Regions from separate parts of the Paenarthrobacter sp. AMU7 genome, predicted to be linked through region 1. Evidence: riboswitches for the same ligand, from Rfam matches in the RefSeq annotation. Region 1 holds a riboswitch; each other region holds the start of a gene.
What was found. Region 1 has a riboswitch for cyclic di-AMP ahead of ABQM86_RS04700 (hypothetical protein). Riboswitches for the same ligand answer to the same signal wherever they lie in the genome.
Positions count from the first base shown of each region.

Region 2: another riboswitch for cyclic di-AMP. It lies ahead of ABQM86_RS19900 (hypothetical protein); the one in region 1 lies ahead of ABQM86_RS04700 (hypothetical protein).
Region 3: another riboswitch for cyclic di-AMP. It lies ahead of ABQM86_RS05680 (C40 family peptidase); the one in region 1 lies ahead of ABQM86_RS04700 (hypothetical protein).
Region 4: another riboswitch for cyclic di-AMP. It lies ahead of ABQM86_RS02825 (hypothetical protein); the one in region 1 lies ahead of ABQM86_RS04700 (hypothetical protein).

Region 1 is NZ_CP165735.1:986,052-991,672, forward strand. Features, by position in the region: gene ABQM86_RS04690 (HAD-IA family hydrolase) at 1-208, shown strand, start outside; gene ABQM86_RS04695 (aspartate aminotransferase family protein) at 261-1,655, shown strand; gene ABQM86_RS04700 (hypothetical protein) at 1,743-2,585, opposite strand; cyclic di-AMP (ydaO/yuaA leader) riboswitch at 2,589-2,776, opposite strand; gene ABQM86_RS04705 (ATP-binding protein) at 2,852-4,381, opposite strand; gene ABQM86_RS04710 (response regulator transcription factor) at 4,385-5,125, opposite strand.
Region 2 is NZ_CP165735.1:4,334,723-4,340,343, reverse strand. Features, by position in the region: gene ABQM86_RS19915 (hypothetical protein) at 1-380, opposite strand, end outside; gene ald (alanine dehydrogenase) at 578-1,696, opposite strand; gene ABQM86_RS19905 (PucR family transcriptional regulator) at 1,902-3,119, shown strand; gene ABQM86_RS19900 (hypothetical protein) at 3,307-4,596, opposite strand; cyclic di-AMP (ydaO/yuaA leader) riboswitch at 4,599-4,743, opposite strand; gene ABQM86_RS19895 (ATP-dependent DNA ligase) at 4,988-5,621, shown strand, end outside.
Region 3 is NZ_CP165735.1:1,202,569-1,208,189, reverse strand. Features, by position in the region: gene ABQM86_RS05700 (molybdopterin molybdotransferase MoeA) at 1-1,328, opposite strand, end outside; gene ABQM86_RS05695 (NTP transferase domain-containing protein) at 1,325-2,230, opposite strand; gene ABQM86_RS05690 (HNH endonuclease) at 2,273-2,773, opposite strand; gene ABQM86_RS05685 (NlpC/P60 family protein) at 3,026-3,799, opposite strand; gene ABQM86_RS05680 (C40 family peptidase) at 3,899-4,645, opposite strand; cyclic di-AMP (ydaO/yuaA leader) riboswitch at 4,650-4,831, opposite strand; gene ABQM86_RS05675 (M23 family metallopeptidase) at 4,957-5,621, opposite strand, start outside.
Region 4 is NZ_CP165735.1:571,342-576,962, forward strand. Features, by position in the region: gene hutG (formimidoylglutamase) at 1-461, opposite strand, end outside; gene ABQM86_RS02815 (NCS2 family permease) at 549-1,991, opposite strand; gene ABQM86_RS02820 (copper resistance protein CopC) at 2,106-2,768, shown strand; cyclic di-AMP (ydaO/yuaA leader) riboswitch at 2,919-3,111, shown strand; gene ABQM86_RS02825 (hypothetical protein) at 3,115-3,903, shown strand; gene ABQM86_RS02830 (FAD-dependent monooxygenase) at 4,013-4,705, opposite strand; gene ABQM86_RS02835 (universal stress protein) at 5,121-5,621, shown strand, end outside.

The DNA of each region.
Region 1 (5,621 bases):
GCTGGGAGTCGACCCGGCCGACGTCGTGGTCTTCGAAGATGCGCCAGCCGGTATCGCTGCGGCGCGCGCAGCCGGGATGCGGACCGTGGTAGTAGGCGACGCCGGTCATCTTGAAGATGGCATGTGGCGCATCCCGGACTACTCGGACGTGACGGTCATTTCGGTAAAGGACGACGACGGCGGGCACCTCCTCACGCTGACCCTTTAGTACCGCCGGGTTAGGACTGTTCCAAGCGATAAACCGGGCGTAGGCTGTGGGCATGTCTGCGATGCCGGAGGCGTACGGTGCTGCACTGGAGCGGGCCATGGTCCATGCCGGTGACTGGCTTGCGTCGGTCCCAACACGTCCTGTCCGCCCGTCCTCCGATGCCGATCAGGTAGCCAACAGCATGACGTCGCGGCTGCCGGACGAGGCCACCGATGCTGCGGAGGTAGTTGATGAGCTCGCCGCTCTGGCTGAGCCCGGCTTGATGGCGATCCAGTCCGGACGGTTCTTTGGGTGGGTCATGGGCGGAACCCTTCCCGCTGCCATGGCTGCGGATTGGCTCGTTTCGGCGTGGGACCAGAACACGGGGCTTCGGTTCGCTACGCCGGCGGCTGCTGCCATCGAGGAATCTGCCGCCGCGTGGTTGCTGGACCTTCTCCACCTTCCTTCGAGTGCCGACGTCGGATTCACCACCGGCGCCACCACCGCCAACTTCGTGGGGTTGGCAGCGGGCCGCCAATATCTGATGGACGAGGCGGGTTGGGACCTTGAGGCGCTGGGGCTGACAGGCGCCCCACGCATCACCACCTTTGCGGGCAGGGAGCGGCACGCCGCAGTGGACCTGGCTTTGCGGTATCTCGGATTGGGTGCCTGCGTGCCCGTAGATGCCGACGAGGAAGGACGGATTCTCCCCGACGCACTTGCCGAGGCCATGGACCAGCAACCAGGACTGTCACTGGTCTGTCTGCAAGCGGGCAACCTGCATTCCGGCGCCTTTGATCCCATGCAGGAAGCCATTGCGGTGGCCCACGATCGCGGCGCATGGGTGCACGTGGATGGTGCTTTTGGTTTATGGGCCGCCGTTAGCCCGACGCTGCGGGCCCGGCTGGCGGGAGTAGAGGAAGCAGATTCCTGGGCCACGGATGCCCACAAGACGCTGAATGTTCCTTACGACTGCGGCTTGGCCATCGTTGCGAGGCCGGAAGCCTTGAGGCGTGCTTTCAGTGTTCACACAAGTTACCTCATTGCTACGGATGCCGGCCCGGGAGATCCTTTCGAGAAAGTGCCTGAGATGTCCCGCCGTGCCCGGGGCATCCCTGTGTGGGCGGCGCTGAGGCAACTGGGCCGTAACGGGGTGATCTCCATGGTGGAGCGGCTCGCTGCAAACGCCCGCGCGTTGGCTGAGGGGCTCGCCGCGATTCCGGGAGTCGAGGTGCTCAACGACGTCGTCTTCACGCAGGTATCGGTGAGCTTCGGCAGTGATGACCGCACACACCGTGTCACGCAACGGCTGATGGCCGAGGGCGCGGTGTGGATGTCCGGGTCCTCCTGGCGTGGCCGTGAAATCCTCAGGATTTCGGTGAGTAACTGGACCACGGATGCAGGGGATGTTGCTGCGTCCATCGCGGCGGTGCGCAGCGCGTTGGAAGCCGAACCGGAGTCTGTGTAACGCGAAAACCGCGCCGGTTCCCGCCATCCGCTCCAGTCTGTACTGGTGCGGGCGGCGGCAACCGGCGCGGTAATCAAGCAGTCTGGCTTAGTACCAGTTGTTGGCCAAGTGGAAGCCCAGGGCGGCCGACGGGGATCCGTAGCGTTCCTTGATGTAGTTCAAGCCCCACTTGATTTGGGTCTGGTAGTTGGTCTGCCAATCAGCGCCCGCGGTTGCCATCTTGCTAGCCGGCAGCGACTGGACAATGCCGTAAGCACCGCTGGAAGCGTTGGTGGCGGTCGTCCTCCAGTTGGATTCCTTCTCCCACAGGGTGTTCAGCGCAGTCATTTCGCTGGCGCTCCAGCCGTAGTTGCCAAGGATGCTGGCAGCGTAGGCTTTGGCAGCGGCGGGATCGTCCACGGCCTTGGGGGCGGCAGCAGCAGCTGCAGCTTCGGCAGCGGCGGCGGCAGCAGCGGCGTCGGCGGCCTGCTTGGCTGCAGCATCAGCGGCGGCCTTTTCAGCGGCGGCCTGGTCGGCAGCGGCCTTCTCGGCGGCGGCCTTTTCAGCGGCGGCCTGGTCCGCCGCGGCCTTCTCGGCTGCGGCCTTTTCGGCTGCGGCTTTGTCCACGGCTGCCCTGTCAGCGGCGCCCTTTGCAGCGGCTGCATCCAAGGAAGCGGAGATTTCAGCTGTCTTGTTGTTGCTGACCTGGGCATTCGCCTGGGTCTCTGCAACGCGGCTTACCTCGGGAAGGGTCAGGGCGGCGTTGGCAGCAGTACCGAGCGATGCAACGCCCAGCGCAGCAGCTACAACACCGGCAACAACCGACATGCGGTGGCCGGACTTGCCCTGGCGGGCAGCGTTCTTGAGGACAGCCTGCGACTTGGTCAACGGTGCGTTGTGCTCATCGCGGTGACGCGCGGAAGGGCGCGTCTGATCATTAAATTCAGACATGTGTGATTACCTCTCAGCGCCTGCGGAGTTAGCTGTCGGGTTCGGATGAGGTCATCCGGCCGCGCATCACGCTGCGGCTTCACCCCAAGGGTCCGGCATAAATGCCTGGTCCCGGAGACTCTGGGTCCCCCGTCTCTGCCTCGGAGTAAGTACGGACTCCGGGAAGTGGCAGAGCTCGGCGCATCCCGGATGTGGGCCAGTTGGGGCGACCCACCCTTTCGACGGTACAGGAGGAATTCGTAGAAGTCACATTTAGGTAACAGAGATCACGACGACGGTGAGTCGCCTTGCTGGGTTCGTAACTTCTGTTCGGTGGCGACCACAGGGAATCGAAGGGTGAATTCCGTGCCCCCTGGACGGGACGCCACGTGCACGCTGCCGCCGTGAGCTTCCACGATGGATTCAACGATCGACAGACCCAGCCCCGACGTGCCCTCGGACCCCGATCTCGCAGCGTCGGCGCGGGCAAAACGGGAGAAGATCCGGCCCTGGAAATCCTCTGGAATGCCGGGCCCGTTGTCCGTTACGGTCACCACTGGGCTGCCGTCGGCGGAGAGCATCACGCTCGTGACCACCGTGGTGCCGGCATCGGTGTGTTTACGGGCGTTGGAGAGAAGATTGGCCAGGACCTGGTGCAGTTGCGTAACGTCGCCGCGGACCGTGACGGGTTCATCCGGGAGTTGGAGTTGCCAAATCTGGTCCGGTGCCATGATTTTCTCGTCGCTGACAGTTTCAATCACCAACTGGGTGAGGTCCACGTCCGTGATCTTGAGCGCCTGGCCTTCGTCCAGCCTGGCAAGCAGCAGCAGATCCTCCACCAGGGTGGTCATCCGTTCGGACTGGCTCCGGACGCGTGCCAGCGACTTTCGGCCGTCATCGGTGAAGTTCTCGGTCATGCTCAACAGTTCGGTGTAACCGCGGATGGCCGTAAGCGGCGTTCGAAGTTCGTGCGACGCGTCCGCGACGAACTGGCGCACCTTGGTTTCGCTTTCCTGGCGGGCTTCCAAAGCACTGGAGACGTTGTTCAGCATCTGGTTGAGGGCATGGCCAACGCTGCCGACTTCGGTTCCGGGATGGGCGGCCGACGGCGGGACCCGCACCGCAAGTGCCACCTCACCGGCGTCGAGAGGGAGGCGGGAAACTTTGGTGGCTACCTCGGAGAGCTGCTCCAATGGACGCATGGTCCGCCGGATGATTACCGTTCCCGCGAGGCCGATCACAGCCAGTCCGCCGAGCGACACCAGCACCATGGTCCACACCAGCGAGGCCTCGGCGCTTTGCTTGTCCGCGAGAGGCAGTCCCGTCACGATCACGTCGCCGGCAGTTTCGACGGCCACGAGCCGGTAATCCCCATAGGAGAGCGATCGGTCCACAGGCCGGTTGTCCCGGGGCAACGACAGCAGAATCTGTTTGTCGTCCGCCGTGAGTTCGGCCCGCTTGCCGGAGGCCTCAATAACGCCTGGATTGATCACGGTTGTTCCATCGATCCGTGCGTTCAGCGTTCCAGCGGCCTGGCCGCGCGCTTCCAGCGGGTCCGGCCTTCCGGAGGGGGAGGACGGAAAGTTCGACGGCGGCCTGCCGAAGCTGGTCGCGCGGCTTGACGCCTGCTCCAACTGCCGGTCGAGCTGCTTGTTGAACACCATGTCCATGGAGGCGTAGCTGACCACTCCCACGGCAGCGCAAATGGCGACCAGCAAGGCCATGGCGACCAGGACCAGTCGGGTACGCAGGTGCCACGCGGAGGGGCTGAGCCAACTGCGGTGTGACTTTTTGGCCACTCCTGAAAGGGTGCTCAACGCCTAGTCCGCAGGCTTGATGACATAGCCGGCGCCGCGGATGGTGTGGATCATCGGAGGGTGGTTTGCTTCGATCTTCTTGCGCAGGTAGGAAATGTAGAGCTCCACGATGTTGGCTTGTCCACCGAAGTCGTAGTCCCACACACGGTCCAGGATCTGTGCTTTGCTGACCACTCGTTTAGGGTTCTCCATGAGGTAGCGCAAAAGCTCAAACTGGGTGGCGGTAAGCGGAATGTCCTCGCCGGCCCGGGTGACTTCACGGGTGTCCACGTTCAGGGTAAGGTCACCCACCACCAGTTCGGCTGTGTCCATGGCGGCCACGCCGGAACGCTGGACCAGGCGGTGCAGTCGCAGGAGGACTTCCTCCATGCTGAAGGGTTTGGTGACATAGTCGTCGCCGCCGGCAGCCAGCCCGACGATGCGGTCCTGCACGGCGTCCTTGGCTGTGAGGAAAAGCGCGGGAACTTCCGGGGCAAACGCACGGATGCGGTTGAGGACTTCCACACCGTCGAATCCGGGAAGCATGACGTCCAGTACGAGGACATCGGGCCGGAACTCTTTGGAAAGCTTCACGGCCCCAGGGCCGTCGCCGGCAACAGCAACTGACCACCCGGCCATTCGAAGCCCCATGCTCATGAGCTCAGCGAGGCTGGGCTCGTCATCCACCACCAGGGCACGGATAGGGGAGCCGTCCGGGTGGGAGAGTTGAGGAAGGTTGTTGGTCATGGAGTGCGAGGAGGCCATGGGACAACTCTCCGATCTGCTGGTTAGCCCGCGCTTTGCCGGTCCTGTGAGAACGCTGTGAAGTCAACACTAGCGACGTGGAAGTGCGGTGACACGTGTCCGGCCCCGGCCGACGCTCTCTCACGTCCCGTTGGTTTCCGGCCGACGCTCGCTCACGTCCCGTTTGTTTCCGGCCGACGCTCTCTCACGTCCGAGAGTGAGGCGATTTGCGGGGACACGGGGTCGAAAATGCGGGGATTTTCGTTTCCGCGATTGGACAACAGTTGTTTCAGATCGTGAGATTCCGCGGAGGCAGGGTTCGCGTGGAGGCAGATGCGCCAAATGCCCTCCGACGCGAAGGAAATTCGGCAGGGCACTAAAAAAGGCAGTCGCGGCAGAATTGAGAGACGTTCATTTTAGGTCAGAACTGAATTGTGATTTGCGACACAATAGACCTCTGCGTCTCAAAATGTGGACGGTTCGGCGCTTTGTTACTTGCGTGTTGCCATTGTTACGT
Region 2 (5,621 bases), 1.4 Mb from region 1:
CCGAAGGTGGTGGGATCAAAAGTGAATCCCAGCGGCCCTGAGGGGCCTCTGCCCTTTCCGTCGCCAAGCCCCCGTCCCGCCCCGCCCAGCGAGGCTTGCTCCTGCTGGTCGGCATTGAGTTTCAGGGCGCGGGCGTTGTCCTTGAGGCAAACCGCTGCCGCACCGAGCCGTCCGTACAGCTGGCTGTGCCAGTTGCTGCGGAATTGCTCGGCATCGTTTCCCCGCCAATAGTGGCCATTCTGGATGAGCACATTGAGCTGCTGTTGAAGTGTGGTGATCTTCTCAGCTTCGGAGTCCATCACTGCCGAGAGTCGGCGGAGATCACCGACGTCGGCGCCTACCAGTCCCTGCCCCATTATGTACTCAGCCCCATCACGCATCCCCTGAACGTAGCGACATTGGTAAAAACCTGCGGACCAGTCGTGGCACCAGGCGTCTCCCGAGCATAACTACTGCGGAACAGGGCTGCCATGGGGAGAACTACCGGGGTGGATAACGTTGCGGGTTAAACCGCGACGGCGGGGTGCGGCTTCGTGTGGAAGCCGCACCCCGCCGTCGTGTTTGTTAGGCCTTGGAACTACGCGGAGACCAGGGTGTGCCAGTCGTTGACGAGGGGCAGGTTGTGCGCCTCGGAAACGGAGTGGTGTGCCACGTGGCCGGCGGCGATATTGAGGCCGGCAGCCAGCGCGGGGTCGCGGTCGAAGGCAGCCTTGACGCCCAGGTTGGCCAGTGCCACGGCGTAGCGCAGGGTGACGTTCGTCAGTGCGTACGTGGAGGTGTTGGGAACAGCGCCAGGCATGTTGGCAACGCAGTAGAAGATCGAGTTGTGGACCTTGTACGTCGGTTCCTGGTGGGTGGTGGGGTGCGTGTCCTCGAAGCAGCCGCCCTGGTCAACAGCGATGTCCACCAGGACCGAGCCCGGCTTCATGCGGGCAACGAGCTCGTTGGTGACCAGTTTGGGAGCCTTGGCGCCCGGGATCAGGACGGAACCGATGACGAGATCTGCATCGATGACTGACTTCTCGATCTCGTAAGCGTTGGAGGCAACGGTCTTCAGGCGGCCCTGGTAGAGGGCGTCAAGTTCACGCAGCCGGTTGATGTTGATGTCCATGATGGTGACATCAGCACCAAGGCCCAGCGCCATGGCAGCGGCGTTGGTTCCTGCAACGCCGGCGCCGAGGACAACAACCTTGGCCGGGCGGACACCCGGTACGCCGCCCAGGAGGACGCCCTTGCCACCGGCGGGAGCCATCAGCGAGGAAGCGCCCACCACGACGGACAGGCGGCCTGCTACCTCGGACATCGGAGCGAGCAGCGGAAGGGTGCGGCCTTCCTGCACGGTTTCGTAAGCGATGGCCGTGACGCCGGAGTTGATGAGCTCGGCGGTGAGCTCGGGTTCTGCGGCGAGGTGCAGGTAGGTGAAGAGGATGAGGCCCTTGCGGAAGCGGTGGTACTCGGCCGCGATGGGCTCCTTGACCTTCATGACCATGTCCGCACGGCCCCAGACGTCGTCAGCTTCGTTGACGATTTCGGCGCCGGCGATCGAGTATTCCTCGTCGGTGATGCCCGAGCCGAGGCCTGCGCCACGCTCAACCAGAACGGTGTGTCCATGGGTGCGGAATTCGTGGACACCTGCGGCCGTGATGGCTACGCGGAACTCGTTGTTCTTGATTTCTTTGGGGACGCCGATGATCATCTGTGGGCTCCATCGTTAGCGGCCTTTTCGGCCGAAAATGTGTTGCGGGCTGTGATTCCAGAATAAATCCGGCTGTGAGGCAGGCGACATGGGTTTTGCCGCGCACAGGCGGAGGCGCCCCGGAAACTCAAGGATCTTCACCTCTGCATCTCGACATTTGTCGAGCCCTGGAGCGTCAGGTGTCGCCTGCTGTTGGTACGCTTTCCTGATGCAGCAGGACGTGGAACAGATCGTTGAACGCGTGGCGTTGAAGCTGGGCCGCGGCCTGTCCCTCGAAGACCTCGACGGCGTCCTCCTCGCGTACAGCTCCAACCAGTCGCACGCCGACCGCGTCCGCGTGAACTTCCTCCTCAGCAAGCGTGTCCCCAGCGACGTCAGCGCGTGGCAACTGTCCCACGGCATCGCCACGGCGGTGCGTCCCGTCGTCGTTCCCGCCAACGAGGAACTCGGAATGCTGGGCCGCGTCTGCGTGCCGCTCCTGGTGCGCGGCTTCCGCGTGGGCTACTTGTGGGTCCAGCTGGACGTTGAAGAACAAAGTCCGACGGCGATACTCGCCGAGTTGCCCGGCGTGCGTGATGAGTTGGACCTGTTGGCGGGTTTGCTCCTCGATTCAAACACTGCAGAGTCGGAATTCCGGCGCAGGCGCGAGCAGGAGTTCCTCTCGGCCTGCAGTGGCGAATCGAATGCCGTGGCGGCCGTGGCCGGGTGGAAGGAGATCCAAGGCCGCGGTCCATGGCAACTGGTGACCATCCTGGACGCGGACGGCGCGAGGTCCGACGTCGATCCCCTCGCCGCAACCCTTACGCACCGAACAGCTGCACTGCAGTCCACCATCGGCGTCAACGCTGCGTTGTTCAGCGCCGGAACGGAGACGCATTCCGTGGTCCTGTTTCGAGAGTCCGGTGGTCGGGCGGACCACGCCCAGGTGCTGGTCCACTATCAACTGGAACTCGCCAAGCGCTCCGGCAGGGCGGTGGACCGGGTGATCCTGGGCATCAGCGAGCCGTTCCAGGTGATCCGGCAGCTCGCAGGAGCGTACCGGCAGTCCAAGGTTGCAGCGCAGGCTGCCGTCGTCGATCAACCCCTCGGCGAGCTCGTGGACAGCCGGTCCGTAGGCGTCTATCAGCTCTTCGACCGCTTGCTGGCACCCGGAGGTTGGGACGACACAGGTTCCGTGCACTTCCGAACGCTGGAGGACCAGGACAAGAACGGCGAACTCCTGCCCGTCCTGGAACTCCTCTATGACAGTGATGGTTCAGTGCAGGACGTCGCGGCCAAACTCCATCTCCACAGGAGCAGCATCTACAACAGGCTCGGCCGGATCCGGCAGCTCATCGGCGCTGACCCGTTGAGCGGAGCGATCCGCGTCGAATTGCACGCTGCCTTGAAAGCTCGCCGCTGGGCCGGCCGGCCGCGGATCTGAGGTTGTCAAGAACAATGAGCAGGCGCCCGGTGCGGGCGCCTGCTCATTGGCACGGTCTTGCTTTACGGCCGCCTCAGGCGCTGGCAGCTCCAGCGGCCCAATCGACGCCGGAACGTGGCCGTCCGGCTGCTGCTGCAGTACCGGCTGTGCCATCCCACATGCGTGGTGGTGCGTGGCAAGCGGGTGCTCATTTGAGGGTGTCCTTTGCCGCGTCAAGGATTTCTTCAAGTGCCGTCCCGGAGGGCTGCGGCGCGGTGGCCGCACTGGGCTTGCCCGAGGGCTTGGGTTTGGTGGTCTGCGTGGGAGTCCCCGTCGGCGTGGGGGTAGGAGCCGGCGTGGGTGTGACCGTCGGTGTGGTTGTGGGCGTCGGAGTCGTGGGTGGCGTGGTGATCGTGTCCGACGGCGCCTCGCTGGGTGCCGGCGCCGGCTGGGTGGGGATCGGGCTGGCGGTGGCCGGGTCCGCGGCGATGGTTGACGGCACTGCGGACGGGACCCATACGGGGTCGGCCAAGGAAACTTTCGGGGTGGGAACCGACGACGGCGACCCTGGTGCGGGTGCCTCCGGAACCGTGGCCGGTTGGCCGCCTGCCGACGTCGCAGCAGCTGACGCGGAGGGCGATGATGCCCTTGAGTAGGAGGCGCTGGGCGCGGGAGTCGCCGAGCCTGAATTCCGGTCGGCGCCGCTGGCTTCCTGGGAGGGGGTCTCCTGGCCGAAGAATGGCAGCTCGAGGGCCTGCCCCAGGGTACCGGCTGTCAGGAGCAACCCGAGAGCGCCGGCCACCACGGCCATGCGCTGGCTCATGTGTTTGACGGATGCAGCTTTCCGCAGGACCGTATGGGGTTCCCGGCCTGGCGAAGAGCCACCAAAGCCCGGCTTGGCGGCCGTGGGCGCAGCTGCAGGTTTGCGGAGATCCTTGCGGCTCGCCAGTGCTGCCGAGGCCGTTGCGGCCGCCGCGACCTGGGCAGGGGACTTGCCCCGCGGTGGCTCAGTGCGGGCGGACTCGGCCACCACCGGAATGGCGGCAGTTACGGGCTCCGGGGTGTCGGGTTCCTGAGAACCGTGGTTCGGGGCGGCCTGCTGCACGATGGGAATGGCCGCGGTAGGAGGCCCTGGCGTAGTGGAGGCCGGAGCTGCAGCCTGTGCTGCCTCCACGACGGGAATCGCCGCAGTTGCGGGTTCCTCCTGTGCGGCCGTTTCCGGGGCCGGCTGCGAGGCCGATGCTTCAGGCGCGATCACGGCCCGTGCCGCACGCTCCCGCTCGGCCGCGCGCGCGGCTGCACGCGTGGTATGTGTTGCGACGGCGGGGATAGCCGCAGTGGCGGCCTCCGGCGTCGTGCTTGTCGTTCCGGGTGCGGCCACAGTGTCTGGCTGCGCGCTGAGGGGGGATCCGCTGGGGTGGGCCCGACGGCGTCCGGTTGGCTTGGTGCGCCCGCGTTCAGTCTCGGCGCGGCGCGGCTGATCCATGGTTGGGGACATGGTGGTTGCCTCTCAACGCCTTCGAGGTTAGCTGTCGGGTTCGGACGAGGCCGTCCGGCCGCCGTAGCGGCTTCACCCCAAGGACTTGGGAAAGTCCGGGAACTTTTGGGTCCCCCGCCTCTGCCGCGGGTCTGGCGGATTCCGGAATGCGGCAGAGCTCGGCGTCATTCCGGAAGCGGCCCAGCGGAGATACGGGTCGCCCTACGACGGTACATGAGCCGGAAAGTAAAGTCACATTAATATAACGGACGGTAGGCCTCCCCGGATGAGAGGGTCCTGGCACTTAGGCTTCGGGGCCGGCGCTGGGAGCTCCCGGTGCGGCAGCCACCACGGCCAAGATATCCATCGCCTGGGACTAGCTTCCGCGTGCACCGGCAGGTAGACATTGTCTATGGACCTGCCTGTGATGCCACCCGTCTCGCCCATGCTCGCCAAATCCGTTCCGGCCATCCCCGATGTTGGGCACTACGAGCCCAAGTGGGACGGCTTCCGGACCATAGTCTTCAAGGACGGCGATGAGATCATTCTGGGCAGTCGCAACGAGAAACCCATGACCCGCTACTTTCCCGAACTGGTGGAGGCGCTGCGGAAGAACCTTCCGGACAAATGCGTGATCGACGGCGAGATTGTCCTGATCGAGGGCAACCGGCTGGAGTTCGAGGTGCTGCAGCAGCGGATCCACCCCGCGGACAGCCGGGTCCGGATGCTCGCCGAGAAGACTCCGGCGTCCATGATCGCGTTCGATATCCTTGCCCTCGGCGATGACGACCTGATGGGCACTCCCTTTTCGGAGCGTCGGGCCATCCTGGAACATGCGCTCGCCAAGGCGGAGCCGCCCGTTTACGTCACCCCTGCAGTCACGGACCTTGAGCGTGCAAAGGAATGGTTCGTGCAGTTGGAAGGCGCAGGCCTGGACGGTGTGCTGTCCAAGCCCTTGGATGGGACGTACTTGCCCAACAAGCGCGTGATGTTCAAGACCAAGCACGAGCGCACTGCGGACTGCGTGGTGGCCGGCTTCCGCTGGC
Region 3 (5,621 bases), 220 kb from region 1:
CCGGAGGGAGTCTTCTTTGCCTGCCGCGCCGGGGCCTTGCGGGGCTTGTCTTCCGCGGACTTGGGCGCGGGCAACGGTTTGCCCCACGGCAAGGCAAACGCCGGGACCAGCTCGCCCAGTTGGACTCCGTGGGGCGGTACCACCATGACCCCGTCCGCGCCGGCCAGGCCCCGCATCATCCCGGGACCCGTGTGCTGCGCCGGCGATGCCAGGCCATACACCAGCTTGAACGGCATCAGGCGGGTCCGGCCGGGATCCGCGTCGATCATGGCGCCGCAAGGAACTTCACCTACCCCGTCCAGCTGCCGATGACCCAAAGCCGCCAGCAACGGCGCACCCACCGTTAGCAGCGCCATCATCGCGGCAAGTGGATTTCCCGGCAGGCCCAGCACAAAACGGCCATCGGGCAGTTCAGCCAGCACAGCAGGATGACCGGGGCGCATGGCAATGCCGTCGATCAACAGCCGGCCGCCGAGTTCAGCCACGGCCCGCCTGAAGTGGTCAGTCCCGGACCGACCGGTCCCGCCGGTAGTGATGACGACGTCCGCCGGGGGCTCAGTTTCCTGGTAAGGGTCATCAGCTGTCAGCTCATCCAGGGCCGGTTCGGTGTCCTGGAGTGCGGAAATCCATTCTTCATAGTTGTCGCCCACCCTGAGCTGCTCTCCTGCGATGCCACCAAGGAGCTCCACCACAGCGCCCAATTGCGGGCCGAAAGTATCACGCACTTGTCCGGGCAGCGGAACCCCTTGTGCCACAACCTCGGAGCCCGTCAGCAGAAACCTGACCAGCGGCTTGCCGAGGACCTCCAGCTGGTCCAGACCGGCCAGCGCAGCCAAAGCGATGTGGGCCGGGTTGAGCACGGTTCCGGCAGTAAGCAAGACCTCCCCCGCCGCCGCTTCTTCTGCGGCTTTACGGATGTGCTGGCCGTTGCGGGGTTCGCCGGGTTTGGCGGTTCCGCCCAGCGCAAGGACCGGAAGGCCGTCGTCGTCGGTGGTTATGACGCCGCTCTCGCTGCGAAGTACTGCTTTAGCACCCGGCGGAATCAGCCCGCCCGTAACAATGGGACTTGCTTGGTGGGGAGCAAGCCTCTGGCCCGGTTCACTCAGGATCCACGGACCGCTTCCGTTGACGGCCCACCCATCCATGGCTGAGGAAGCGTAGTGCGGCATATCCTGCACCGCCCGGGCATCGGCAGCTAGGGTGCGGCCGAGGGCTGACCTGAGCGGGACAGGAGCCGGAGGGATGGGAGCGGCACAATCGAACGCCCGCTGCCGGGCCTCCTGCCAGGTGTGTGCCGCGTGATGGCCCTCGGCGGGGGCCTCCGTCATTCGGCGTCAGCCTCGGACTCCGAGTACTCCTTGGCAACTTTGCGGGCCAGTTCCAAGGCGGCATTCATGGACGCATCATCGCTTGCCTGGCCAATGCCGCGGGCCATGCCCGCCGCGTAGCCGGCAATGAAGGTGGTCAAGGGCGCTGCGGGGCGCACCACTGAGTGCGCCGCCACTCCGGCAACAGCGAGCACTTCATTGACGTCCACTTCAACGCCTTCAAGCTCGAATGCCTGCAGCAGTGTGCGGCACCATTCCTCGAGCGTCTCTTCCTGGCTCTTCACGTCCGCCTCCAACTTGTAGTCAATGCCCAGGGCCGCAGCGTCCTCCCATGTATCCACGTCATCCGTGGAGCCTGGGGGGACGGCTACGTCCAGCAGGTTCAGCCTAGCAAGCAGGCGGAACACTGAAGCGTTCGTTAACCCGGAACCTTCGGAAGCTTGAGCCACTTCCCGTTCGAGGGCACTGGTGCCGTAGGCACCAAGGAGGGGCTGCTTCCGGCCATCGGCAGAGACAGCCATGGCACCGTCCACCCCCGCATGGGCCTCCAGGGCTTTCCAGAGGAACGAAACGCCACGGGACACGTGCGGCATATCGCATGCCAGGACGAGCGTCCAGGGAGCGTTGTTTCCGTTGTCCTTCATCGCCGCCAACCCCGCAGCAATCGCTGCGGCGGGACCCGCAAATGCCGGTTCCTCCCGTGCCCGCAGCACCTCGACCGGTAACGGCTCACCGCCCGTTCCTGAAGCGTCAGGACCTACCACCACCACAGCTGACGCACCCCGGGCCGCCTGCAGGGCGCGTGAAAGGAGCGTCCCGCCGTCGTACATCAACGACGGCTTGGGCACGCCACCGAGGCGGGTGGCCCTGCCACCCGCCAGAATCACGGCATTGAACTCCATTCGCCCAGATTACCGGGGCGGCCGGAGTTCAGCAGAAATCGATCAGGCAGCGGATTCCGGCAACAGGAACGGGTCCCAGTCCGGCGCAGGTTTCTCGAGTTCTTTGATCTGCCACATGGTTCCCTGGGGCACTCCAGGCGTGAAACGGAGTTTCCAACCCATTTCAGCCAGCGTGTGGTCGCTCTTGGCGTTGTTGCATTTCAGACACGCCGCGACCAGGTTTTCCCAGGAATCCGCGCCGCCCCTGGATTTGGGGTGGACGTGGTCTATGGTGTGGGCTGTTTTCCCGCAATAGGCGCAGCGATGGCCGTCGCGGCGAAGGACCCCGCGTCGGCTCACGGCGGTAATCCTGTTGTACCGGGGACGGATGTAGCGGTTAAGGAGGATCACGGAGGGGCGTCCGAGAATCTCCTGTGGCCCGACGACAGGCTCGTCGCCTTCGGCCACTACGCTAGCTTTCCCAGTCAACACTAGGACCAGCGCCCGGCGGAATGTTATTACCGCCAGCGGTTCATATCCAGCATTCAGAACGAGTGTGCGCATGCACGTACCTCTTCACGGCCGCACCCGTCAGGGGCACGAGGGCCGGCTGCCCTCTGCTTGTACGGGCTGTGGATCGACAAGATAAGGGTAAGCACTCATATGCCGTATCAACGAATTTTTCGGTCGTTTCCCGTGCAGTGTCGCCAAGAGTTCATGCGAGGTTAAGGGGCCTGGAGCCGAATCCGTCCCTTAAAGCAGAACACCCCGCCGGCCTGAGCCTGCGGGGTGTTGCTGTCAAAACCAAAGGCTGGATCAGCCGTTCACGCGGATGAAAACCGGGCCGGAGCCTACGTTGACGCTGAACAGTGCCGTGGTGGATCCGTTCCATCCACCGTGGACTGCCTGGCCGTTGCCGACGTATACAGCGATGTGGGCCTGTCCGGCCAGACCGCCGTTGGCGTAGTAGGCGAGGTCGCCCGGCTTCGCTTCCGCTGCGCTGACCGTGCGGCCGAGGGAGAGGTAGCCGGCCGGCCAGTCGTGGAAGTTGATGCCAACAGCTGCCAGGGAGTTGGTTACCAGCATGGTGCAGTCCTGGGTGACGCCGAGCTGCGCATAGGCGGCAGCGGCAATTGCAGCACCCAGGCCACTTGCAGCGGCCGGAGCCTTTGCCTCAGGAGCCGCGGTGTTGACGGCCAGTGTGGCGTTGCCGGCAGTTGCCGTGCTTTCTGCTGCCTTCTTGGTTTCTGCCTTCGCAGGAGCCTTCTTCTCTACGGGGGCCGGAGCCTGCACCGTGGTGACCACGGGGCGCTCGTAGGAGATGGCAACGGTGGAGTCCGCAGCGATGGTGGCCTGGACTACCGACTGGACGTCAAGGGTGGACGTCGCGGTGGACTCACGGTCCACGGTGGTGTCGGCCGCGTTGGCAGCAACACTGCCGGTCAGGACCAGGCCTGAAGCTGCGGCAATAACAGCCGCCTGGCGGCCGACGCCGCCGGCGTTTTCACTGACGGCCTTGGCGATCACGGCAAGCGAGCTGGTCTTGGGGGCCTCAGCGCGATGCCGTGCAACCTTGGATGCACTGGTCATGGTTTTCTCTTTTCGTATCCGCGTGCAGTTGGGGTACACGCGGCTCATTGGCGCGCCAGCACTTGGGGGCATGCTGGCGAACCCCGAACCGGATTGTTTCTAGCGGAGGGTAAAGAAGGAGGACGTGCCCGTGGAGGCAGCCGAGTGCAGGAGCGTGCCCTGTCCCGGGTTCAATGCGCTGATCATCATGCCGTTGCCAACGTAGATGCCTACGTGTGCTCCGCCGTTCTGCATGACCAGGTCACCGGGGACAGGAGTGCTGGTGGGCTTCATGGCCGTCCAGGCGTTGACGCGCGGGATGCTGATGCCGGCCTGGGCGTAGACCCACTGGGTGAAGCCGGAGCAGTCCCATCCGTTGGGCGTGGTGCCGCCCCAAACGTAAGGGTGGCCGATTCCGGTGTAGGCGATCGCGGCGAGGCCGGAAGCGGCGGCGCTGGAAGCAGCATCCTTGGCTTCGGACGACTTCGCAGTCACGGCGCCTGCGGTGGCCTGGTTGCCGTTGGCCGCGGTGCGCTGGGTGGTCTGCGAAGCGCGCTGCACAACCTTGGGAGCTTCCTTGGTGGCCACTACGGGGCTCTCGAAGGAAACGGTGGCGGTGGGCTCTGCGGTGACTACCGCAGTGGTGACCATCTGCTGGGTGCTGGAGGCTTCCGACTTGGAAACGTCGGTGTCCGCTGCCTGGGCCGGCAGACCGACACTGAGGACGAGGCCTGAGGCTGCTGCCAGTACGACGGCCTGACGGCCAACGGTACCGGCGTTGGATGAAACAGCCTTGGAAAGCGTGTTCAAGGGGTTCGTACGAACCGATTCGGCGCGGTGGCGCGCAGGGGTAGTGCGTGATGACACGAAGGTAGCCTCTCCCAATGCCTGCGAGGTGAGCTGTCGGATTCGGATGGGAGTCATCCGGCCACGCTGCTTCAAGGAAGCTTTGCGACTTAACCCCAAGGCCTTCTTGCGAAGACCAGAAGTGGTTCCCCCGCCCCTGCCAGACGATTTATGCGAACGGACCTCGAGTGGTGGCAGAGCTAGGCAATCCACTCAAGTGCACCGGCCCCCTAAAAAGCCGATGCGCTTTGTACGGTACAACAGTTGAACGCGAATGTCACATTCAGGTCACGGGGTGTGTCACCAATGCGAGAGACAACCATCAACTGGACTTAGAGCCAGCCCATGGGGTCAACAACTTCACCGTTGACCTGTACTTCGAAGTGGAGGTGGCAGCCGGTGGAGGCGCCCGTGGTGCCGCTCAGCGCTACAGTGTCGCCGCGGCTGACCGTCTGGCCTACTTTGACGGTGAAGGACGACAAGTGGTTGTACGTGGTCTCAAGGCCGTTGCCGTGGTCTACCACCACGCGGTTGCCTCCGCCGTACTCGTGCCATCCCGCAAAGGTGACCTTGCCACTGGCCGCAGCATGGACGGCCGTGCCGCACTGGGCCACGAAGTCCTGGCCGCGGTGGAAGTCACCGGCACCACCTGTGAGGGGGCTGATGCGGTAGCCGAACGGGGAAGCCGTGGTCAGGGTGTCCAGGGGGCTGGCCATGGTGCCCGTGGACGAGGCACGCTGGATGCTGTCGGCGGACTGCGCACTGAGCAGCTGCTTCAGCTTGCCGTCGGGGTCGGCGGCGGTAGCTACCGCAGCACGGCTGAAGTCGATCTTGGCTGATGCAGCGGCGGAAACCTCGGGCTGGCTGCCCCCGGTGACGGCCAGGGCCGACTCGGTCTGACCGGATTCCGAGGTTGCCATTACCGGGCTGGTGGCCGGCAGACCGACAGTCAGGGCAAGTCCGGTGGCGGCAAGCGCAACTCCGGCCTTTTGCCCTA
Region 4 (5,621 bases), 410 kb from region 1:
CCAAGCCGTTTGCCGCGGACCGTGTCCGAACCGGCCACGCCAAGATAACTGGCGAACGCGGTTTCGTGGCCGCCGCCCAGCACCACGGTGAGGTTTCCGGCGTCGAGCAGTTCCGTAATGGCGCGTCCGGCGCGCTCTTGGCCGGCTTCCAGTGAGTCCTCCTCCACCACCACGTCACCGGCGTCGAACACGTCCCGGTCAAGATGGAACGCCAGCGGACCCAGCGCCGTGCGGATGGCAGCGGGAGCCGCAGCAGCACCGACCCGGCCCTGGTTGCGGCGCACTCCGGCATCGCTGCAAAAACCAAGCACGACGGCGGGACGCGAGGCAGTTGCGGGCGCGGGCGACGTCAGGGGTGCTACTGCCTGCCACCAGCGGCGGTGTTCAGTGCCGTCTCCGTCAAAGCGGCCCTTCCACGGCCCAGGGTTGACGTCTACGGCGAGGGTGATGCTGGTTTCCATGCTTCAAGCACACCCGAACGGGCACACGAAAACCAGCTTTCCCAGCAGGCGGGTGTCTGAAACTCCGGACTTAGGTCCGCAGGAGACTTACTTGACGCCCAGCAGCTCCTCCACGGTTCCAATGCCGAAGAACAGCAGGAACGCAGCGGCCACGGCCCACATGAGCGGGTGGACTTCGCGGGCGCGGCCCTGGAAGGTGCGGATCAGGACGTAGGAGATGAAGCCGGCACCGAGGCCGTTGGCGATCGAGTACGTGAACGGCATGAGGGAGATGGTCAGGAACGCAGGGATGCCGACACCCCAGTCCTGCCAATCGATCTTGCCCACCTGGGAGACCATCATGAAGCCCACAACCACCAGTGCCGGAGCCACGGCTTCGAAGGGTACAAGGTTGATGAGGGGCGTGAAGAACATCGCCACCAGGAACAGCACGCCCGTGACGATCGAGGCGAGGCCGGTGCGGGCACCTTCGCCGATGCCGGCGCCGGACTCAACAAAGATCTGGTTGGACGAAACGGACGCGCCACCACCCACGATCGCGCCGAGGGCGTCCACCTGCAGGACACGGTCGACGTTGGGGATGTTGCCGTCTTTGTCCACGGTTCCGGCCTCGTTGGCCAGTCCCACCATGGTGCCCATGGCGTCGAAGAAGATGCTGAGGAGGATCACAAACGCCAACAGTGCTGCAGCGATGAAACCGAGGTGCTGGAACGCGCCGAACGGGTTGGCCTTGCCGATGAGGGACAGGTCCGGGGCGCCCCACTCCGAGAGGGTGGGAGCCACGAGGGACCAGCCGCGCGGGTTGACGTTCTTGCCGTCGAAGCTGGGGCCGATGTGGAGGGTGAACTCGAGGATGGCTGCCAGTGCCGTGGAGACCACGATGCCGATGAGGATGGCGCCGCGGACCTTGCGGACCACCAGGGCGATGGTGAGGATGAGGCCCACTGCGAACACCAAGGTAGGCCAGCCCATGAGCTTGCCATCCACGCCCAGGCCCAAGGGAACCGTGGTGCCGGCGGCGTCGGGAATCCGGCGTACAAAGCCTGCGTTGACCAGGCCGATCAGTGCAATGAAGAGGCCGATGCCCACCACGATCGCCGTTTTCAGCGCTTCCGGCACGGCTTTGAACACGGCAGTACGGAAACCGGTCAGCACCAGGATGAGCATGGTGATGCCGGAGAGGACCACGAGGCCCATCATGTCCGGCCAGGTGAGTTCCGGGTGCGAGGCGACCGTGACGGCAACGAAGGCGTTGACGCCCAGCCCGGTTGCAACGGCGAATGGGTGCTTGGCCCACGCGCCCATGAGGATGGTCAGGATGCCCGCCACGAAGGCCGTCGTGGCTGCGACGGCTGTGAAGCCGAGGGATGCCCCACTGGAATCCGCCCCGGAGAGAATCAGCGGGTTCAACACCACGATGTAGCTCATGGCGAAGAACGTTGCGAAGCCGCCACGAATTTCCCGCGAGTACGTGGATCCACGTTCAGTAATTTTGAAGTAGCGGTCTACTGCAGAACCTTGCTTAAGCATGAAAGACTCCGGGGATCGGGGGGAGTGTGCCCTCAAATCCTATGCGGTCCGGTGCGGGCGCTCCGGACGATTCGCCTAGTCTGTAAGGAAGCCAACACTAGGAGAAACCGCCCCATGCGTACCATCCGCCCGCTTCTGGCCGCCGTCGTCGCTGCTCTTGCCTTCGCGTCCGCCCTGCTGTTTACTGCGGCGCCGGCGTCCGCCCACGACGTCGCTGAATCCACGACGCCGGCCAGTGGCACCAGCGTCACGGACGTCCCGGCGTCGGTTTCCATCACGTTCAACAACCGGCCGCTCGCCATCGGTTCGGGCGTCACGGTCACTGCGGGCGGCGAAAACTGGGCCGACGGCCCGGTGGAAATCATCGACAACCAGGCGGTCCAGAAGTTGCGCGAAGGCGCTCCGGCCGGCGAATACACGGTGGTCTGGCGCGTCGTCAGCAGCGATTCGCACCCCATCGAGGGCACCTTTACCTTCACGGCCACCGCAGGAAGCACGACGACGGCCAGCGGCCCGGCGGCAGCCTCTCCGTCCGCATCGGCTCCGTCCGCTTCGACACCTTCAGCGGCGGTGCCGACGGCGGGAACCGCGGCCCCGGGCTCTGCGGCGTCGGGAACCGGCAACAGCGAGCCCGCGGCCGACGCCTCCCAGCCCTTCCCATGGAGCATCGTGGGCCTGGCGGTTGTTGCTGTTGGTCTCGTTATTTTTCTGGCTGTTACTGCCCGCAGGAAACTGGCTGCTTCGAACGACCCTGAGGGCCCTTCTCCCGCGGAATAACGGGGTTTTCTACGTAGCTGCGAAGATCTCGAAACGGTTACTGCGACACGCCAGAAGCGTACTTCTCGTTACTTAAATGTGACTTCCGCGTGATCATCGCGTACGGTGGTACCTGTGCCTGTTCCACGTAGCGGGCACTTCCGGTCTGATTGCCTAGCTCTGCCGCAGTCCGGAATCCGTTCGCAGACAAACCTTACGGCAGAGACGGGGAACCCATTTTGGGCCGCTTTCGAGCGTGCCTTGGGGTGAAGTCACGATGCTTCCGCTGAACAGCGGGAGATAGTGGCCGGGTGACTCCCATCCGAATCCGACAGCTAACCTCGCAGGCATCGGGAGAGGCTCTTTCATGTCTTCACGCATTCTTCGCGGCCGTCGTAAGGCGGACAGCGTACGTCCTAATCCGTTCATCTCCATCTCCAAGGCAGTTGCCAGCAACGCTTCCGGCGCTGGCCGCCAGGCAGCTGTTATCGCAGCAGCCTCGGGCCTTGTGTTGACCGGCTCCATTGCAGCTCACGCTGCTGAAGCTCCGGTTCAGCGGGATTCCAGCCCGGCCACGGTCGCTGAGACCGTTTCGGCCGACGCTCCCACCCAGGTTGTTACCGCCCTGGCTACGGCTACGGTCAACTTCGAGCGCCCCGCTGTTGCTTCCGTTGCAGCTCCGGTTATCGAAAAGCCTGCACCGGTTGCTCCGGCTCCTGTCGCCAAGAAGGCAGCAGTCACCACTGCCGCCGCCAAGGCTCCTGTTGCCAAGGCTGCTGCAGCCGCTCCGGCCGCTGCTGCTCCCGCTCCTGCGGCTGCTGCTGCTCCGGCTGTTGGTGGCGTCAATGCCGCCATGGTTGCCTCGGCTTACGCCCAGATCGGCATCATGCAGGACTGCACCGCCATGGTGGAGCGCGCACTCGGCTCCGCAGGCATCCCCGTTGGCGACCTCGGTCCCATGCAGTTCATGAACTACGGCAAGGTTGTCAGCTCACCCCAGCCCGGTGACATGATCGCCCAGTCCGGCCACGTCGCCATCTACATCGGCAACGGCCAGGCCATCAGCGGTGGCATCAACGGCAACCAGACGGGTATCCACCCGATCAGCTGGTTGACCGCAACGGGTCCCCTGACCTACGTACGCGCTGGCGCATAAGCCTCACGCTTCAGTTCAAAGGCCGGTGTCTTCGAAGAGTTCATCTTCGAGGGCACCGGCCTTTGGCGTTAAGTTATGTGCGGAATAGTTCGCAGCCAGGTTTGATCTGCTAAGCGGTGGCGATGCCCGGCCCTGCAGGGAGGGCCACCTTGGACGATATCGCCTGGCCTACAGCCTTTGCCTGCCGAAGTACTTCCTTCGGTGTGGGCGTAATGAGCTCGCCGACTCCTACAAGGTGCATCCCGACGGCCCGCATTGCGGCCACCAGGTTTTGGCCGATCGCTATGCCGAGTTCCGCCAGCATTCGGCGCAATTGGCTCTGTGCGCAGCGCGTGACCACAATATGGTCGGCCAGAAGAACACCGTTGGCAGTGTGGACGGCCCACTGGCGGCGGGTGGACTCGAGGGGGCCGGAGGCGTGGAGCCCCGTCCTGAGCCCGGCAGTGGTCATGCTGGCGGCCAGTCCATAGCCGATCTGTTGGGAAGGGTCGGAGCCAAGGAAATCGAGGCGGACAGCCCGTGTGGTGCTGCGGACATCCAGGTGATGGCTTGCGGCGTAGTTCCGCAGGTGGCGGAGGATCTCGTTGCGCTCCTGCATGGCTGCGGGATCGGCTGCATCGCAGCGTTGGAGCATTCCGGTGTGGACTGACGGACCCGTTGCGGACAACGTGCCGAACCCGTCCACCACAATGGAGCCCACGCCGTAGCGGCTGAGCTCACTGGCAACTGCCAAGCCGGACAAGCCGGCTCCGATGACCACGGTGGTGGTGCGTTCCGTGGCGGAATCAGGCGTGAGTGACACTGCTTGGTTCCTCCTTGACGTGTGTGCCATTAGGCATCGCATGGGGTCGCGTCCGAGTTCCCCAAGCGGCCGCAATAAATGGCCGGAGTGTGCTGTGGAACACGGTTGCCGGCCATTCGGTGACTCGAACACTACCGAACTTTTTCTGCCATGGATAGCCTCCTGGGTCCGCGTGTTCGCGTTGTTCATCCCCAGCGCAAAATGCGCACCCGGGAACCGAGCCCGGACCGTTATACACATAGCCCAAAGTCACCTTGATTCGGCGTTGCCGACCGAGAATAGTTGGCATTGGGAGAAGGAATTTCCAGGTTTCTTCTGCCCGGGCCATTGACATTGACGCCAGGAGGGAATCCGAGCCGGAGAACCTCTGGCAGAATGGCCGGAACATCAAGCAGCAGGTGGAGAGGCGGGCCCCATGGACCAGCACAGCAGGCACAATGAAGAGCCACAGGACGGCCAGGACCACGCAGTGGCGCCAGGAGGCATTGTCGTTGGAGTTGACGGTTCAGAGCACGGGCAGTGTGCATTGGTGTGGGCGGCACGTGAAGCCGAACGCCGTCAGCTGCCCTTGCACATCGTGACGGCCTACTCCGTACCTATCTTTGCCGCATCAGGCCTGGACGGCGGTTATGCAACTGTGGATGATTCGGTGATCCGCGAGGGGGCGGACGCGATCGTGAAACAGGCTATGGACAAGATCTCCGGTTACGCCATCGAGGTTGACGCTTCAGTGGAGAACGGCGACGCTGCCGGTGTCCTCCTTGATCTCTCGGCAGATGCCGCACTCCTCGTTTTTGGCAGCCGGGGCCGCGGGGGCTTCGTTGGACGCCTTTTGGGATCTGTCAGCAGCGCATTGCCTGCCCACGCCAAATGCCCCACCGTCACGGTCCCGCTGTACTGCGCCGACCGTCTCGGC